DNA from 2 places in the Paenibacillus sp. UNC217MF genome. Region 1 is predicted to be linked to the other one. Evidence: predicted binding sites of a transcription regulator. Region 1 holds the regulator's gene; the other holds the start of a gene.
What was found. Region 1 encodes CtsR, which represses protease genes until heat stress. Its sites were predicted from a motif close to ATGGTCAATAAAGGTCAAACA; they were not measured.
Positions count from the first base shown of each region.

Region 2: a site for CtsR is predicted at 1,294-1,314, ahead of clpP (ATP-dependent Clp endopeptidase proteolytic subunit ClpP). Genes of this name have one in related genera too.

Region 1 is NZ_JMLT01000025.1:63,452-65,859, forward strand. Features, by position in the region: gene BP95_RS0114385 (protein-arginine kinase McsB) at 1-181, opposite strand, end outside; gene BP95_RS0114390 (protein-arginine kinase activator protein McsA) at 253-798, opposite strand; gene BP95_RS0114395 (CtsR family transcriptional regulator) at 849-1,310, opposite strand; gene pulA (type I pullulanase) at 1,871-2,408, opposite strand, start outside.
Region 2 is NZ_KK366029.1:43,597-46,004, forward strand. Features, by position in the region: gene BP95_RS0124530 (cytochrome P450) at 1-550, shown strand, start outside; gene clpP (ATP-dependent Clp endopeptidase proteolytic subunit ClpP) at 657-1,238, opposite strand; tRNA gene BP95_RS0124540 (tRNA-Arg) at 1,442-1,516, opposite strand; gene BP95_RS0124545 (sugar-binding transcriptional regulator) at 2,189-2,408, shown strand, end outside.

The DNA of each region.
Region 1 (2,408 bases):
TGACTGCTGACAAACGATCCAACACCTCGGCCGATTGTTGATTCGTAGCCAAGATCGGGAACGGCAGTCCACTAATATTCCGTGCTATACGGATACGGCTGCTGATGACGATATCGGAATCCGGACCCGTGCCGCGCATCCAATCGCTTAGGGCTTCTTCAATAAATCGTCGCTCTGTCATCTCGTCATCTCCTTCCAATTCGCACTACTTATTGTCATCTTACTCTCTCGATAGCGCTTGTATCCTAGGTGCTATGAACTGCTTCTCTCCGAATCGCTTGGCGGCTGCTTCTCTAATTCGCGAATACGGTCACGCAAGGTTGCGGCCTCTTCGAACTCTTCACGCAAAATACTGAACTGCAGCTGCTTCTTCAATTCTTCCAGCTCGCGTCTGCGCTGAATTCGGCCTCCCCCACGCTTCGGAATTTTGCCAACGTGAACGGTATTGCCATGTACCCTCTTCAATAGCGGATCTAAGCGCTCACCGAAAAAGGTGTAGCATTCATCACAGCCAAAGCGGCCGAGCTTACCGAACTGTGCATAAGTCAGTCCGCACTTCTCACAGCGCATAGGCTGTGGCTTCGCATCTTCCTTAGCTCCCTGTTTGCTGCCTGTCAGATCAAAATCAAGCAATCCCGACAATAAATTATGGATGGAGAATCCGTTCGCCGTGCCTGGAATCCATTCGCCTTTTTCCCGGGCACATGATTCACAAATGTGAAACTCCGTCTTCTGTCCATTAATGATTTTCGTAAAATGCAGGGTAGCCGGTTTCTGACCACATTGTTGACACACCATAACCGTCTCTCCTCCTTTATAGGTAGCATCCATCTTACATACTTACATCTCTACTTGCTAAGCAGTGCCAGCAGCATCGACCTTAGCAGCCGGGCACGTATCTCGTCGCGGTAGGGAAGCTTTACTGTTATATTGTCCCGAGAAACAGCAGCCCGCAGCAGATTCGCTTCCCGGCGGGAGATGAATTCCGCTTCTTCTAGTTGATAGATAAGACCTTCAGCGGCACTCTGCTCAATCTGCTCCCCAATGGATTCGCACAAATGATTATGAATCGCTTGATGGGCTGGCAAGTCAATTCGCTGAATGCGAATATACCCTCCACCGCCACGTTTGCTCTCAACAACATAACCCTTCTCCAACGTAAAGCGTGTGCTGATCACATAGTTAATCTGCGATGGAACACAAGAGAATTGTTCTGCCAAGTCGTTGCGCTGAATCTCAACGGCACCTTCCGAACTCTCAAGTAATATATGCTTCAAGTAGTGCTCGATTAGGTCGGAAATGTTGCGCATCTTCTCCCCCCTTTCCGCCTGCAGCAGTCTCTATATTAGGTTTAACCAAATATAAGCCTCACTTATTCTAGTTTGGCGCAATATTTTGAACTTTTTTGACTATTAATCTGACTTTGACTTTCTTTGACTTTATTTTTATTATAGCGCACTCGTTTGATTTTGCAACTATTTTAGATCGATTTCATCAGCTATTCTACACGATGATGTGGATAACCTTCTTCTTGGTTGAAAAGCACACGATCATTCCATCTCAATTACGCAATATATTCAATTACACGGTTGATGGTAAGCCCTATTCAAGAAACTCTATATGTGGATACCTGGGAGCTTCTCCACAATCGTGGATAAATGATGGGTTAAATGTGCATAAAGAGACTCATTTATCCCTTCTCCACAGCTTGTTCATTGAGAAATATGCATGGTGTACATTTTACCGCTATGTTCGTCCAATTATTCACATGTGAATAACAAATTGAAACAAGCTAATGAATGATTGCGTTCGTTCCAGTATAAAAACTCCCGCTGCCGTCCTTACGGATGACACGGGAGTGATGGTCGTGCTATTCAGCAATATATTGTAGAGCAAGGAGAAGTCTGGTCAATGCAACTCCCGCTTCTGCTCGTGTAGCGTTGCCGCTAGGACGCAGCGTGCGGTCTTGGTATCCATTAAGGAACCCAATTGAGAGTTCCAGATGATGACCTTCAAGACGAGCAGCATTGACAAGCATTTGCGCCAATTCCTCGCGAGTAATGGATGCATTCGGATGGAGTGATCCGTCACCATCCCCCTCAACAAGCTTTAGTTGCACCGCAGTCGCAAGTGCATCTGCATACCAAGCTGATGCTGGCACATCCTTGAAGGCATCCTTGGACAGTTCCTGTCCTTGGACATCGCCATAGCCTAACGCCCGCACAAGCATGGACGTGAATTCTGCTCGAGTTACCATATCATTCGGGGCAAACTGTCCATTTCCTCTGCCTTGAATAATGAGCTTAGAAGCTAGCAGCTCCATATTTGCTTTCGCCCAATGGCCATTCAAATCATGGAAGCTCGGTGCATACTTGAGTACTGCGAAGATACCGTTAAAATCGTGCTTC
Region 2 (2,408 bases), on a different contig from region 1:
GTCAGACGGAGAACCGTTATCCCCCTTTGAGCTCATTGGGTTTTGTATTTTGCTGCTTGTGGCTGGCAATGAAACGACAACGAATTTGCTCTCTTCTGCTCTAGCGTGTTTCGACAGTGAGCGCATCGCATGGGACGATATTAGATCCGATCGTTCTTTACTGCCTGGCGCTATTGAAGAAGTGCTGCGGTTTACCTCGCCGGTACAGTTAATGTTTCGCCGTGTGAAGAAGGATGTGGAAGTAGATGGCTTGATGTTAACTGAAGGGCAGTTCGTCATGTTGTGGATCGGGTCAGCAAATCATGACGAGTCTGTGTTCAAGCAGCCAGATCTCTTCCATATTCGTCGTCAGCCGAACCCGCATTTAGCGTTTGGTCATGGTATCCACTTCTGCCTGGGGGCCCAACTTGCACGGCTGGAAGCGAGGATAGCGTTGAATGCAATGCTCGATCGTTTCCCGAACTACCAATGTGATCATTCCAAGCCGTTGAAGCGCATCCAGAGCGAGTTTATGTTCGGTTTCGAGTCATTGCCGATCATTCTTACCTAAGTAAACCTAGCTTTTCGTTATTCATGTCAGTTGAAATAAGCAATAAAAAACAGCCTCTCTACATGCAAAATAGATTGCATGAGAGAGGCTGTATCACGTTTACTGTTTACTCTTTGCCAAGAACCTTATCAACCAGACCGTATTCATACGCTTCTTGGGCAGACATGAAGTAGTCGCGATCCGTATCGCGCTCCACGCGCTCAAGTGGTTGACCTGTGCGATCCGCCAAAATTTTGTTCAACGTGTCGCGCATCTTCAAGATGCGCCGTGCGCGAATCTCGATATCGGACGCTTGCCCTTGTGCTCCGCCAAGCGGCTGATGAATCATAATTTCGCTGTTCGGCAGGGCGAAACGCTTGCCCTTGGCACCTGCATTAAGCAGGAACGCTCCCATGGAAGCTGCCAAGCCCACGCAAATCGTAGATACGTCCGGCTTGATGTGCTGCATTGTATCGTATATGGCCATGCCGGCTGAGATTGAACCGCCTGGGCTATTGATGTACAAATGAATATCCTTCTCCGGGTCATCTGCAGCCAAGAACAACAGCTGGGCGATAATCGAATTCGCCACGAGATCGTTCACTTCTGTTCCGAGGAAGATGATGCGATCCTTCAACAATCGAGAGTAAATATCATAGGATCTTTCGCCACGATTCGTCTGTTCAACAACTACGGGTACATAACTCAAGATAACCCCTCCTAACTAATATCATTACACATTCAATATAAAGGACTTGAAACAAAAAGTCAAAGATGGTCAAACTATGTAGAGAAAAAAACATCTTTCGTTTCGCTTCTGCAAAATTCAAGATGTTACTTCCGTGCTTATTCACCTAAATATATGCGTAACGTAGCTTCTTATCCTGTACCAAATAAGGACAGGAGTGTAAATGGCGCGCCCGCAAGGAATCGAACCTTGATCTCAGGCTCCGGAGGCCTACGTCATATCCATTGGACCACGGGCGCATTCATACAAGAGCAAAATTTATTATATAAGAAAGCGTATAACAAAGTCAAGTGAGCGCCACTGAATATTTATTAAAAACGGGAAGTTTGGAAGTGCCCACTGATTAGTGGGATACAGAGATGATTGTATTGGCACCGCAGAAAGGGACTTCGACGATAATTAAGGTTTTAACTTTTAAGGAGGGAACGGTTGAATTCTTTCTATAATAAGTGGACGGTGCCGAATAAGGTGGATGTTGCCCGATCTAAGTGAGCAATGTCGATGGCTAAACTACATGGGGACGTAGAGAGCCAACAGGATGTGAAGGAAAGCTCAAAACTTTTGTAAACACAGGTACGAGCAGGGCATGATGTCCGTCATTAATGTCTATACTGAGGAATGTCTAAAATTTTTGCGAAATATGTATTAACTTGTCGTATTTTGGGTTAATTACATCATAGGCAGTCGTATGCCCTTCTAGATATGTTGTCTGATAATGAATAACTTCGATATTGCTTGCTTATTATAGAAGTTGTTTATAGGCAGAGAATTCGCGGTTTTGGGCGCAAAATCAGGGGTTCAGGATACTTGCAAGTTGCTGCGTTATTCGGTAGAATAGTGGTGGGACAAAAAATGTAGAGATGGGACGTTTTTAGTCCAATGGTTGCTTATGGGAAGCAGGAGTGGAGAGAATGCGTGAGTGGTTAGAAATACAGAAGCGACTTCTACCTGAACTCATTGAACTGTTGAAGAAGCGTTACACCATCCTGCATCAAATCATGTTGTCCGACTCCATTGGGAGAAGAACGCTGGCAACGTCATTGCAGATGACCGAGCGTGTGCTCCGTGCAGAGACCGATTTATTGAAGGCGCAAGGCCTGATTGATTCGGATAACACGGGTATGCGAATCA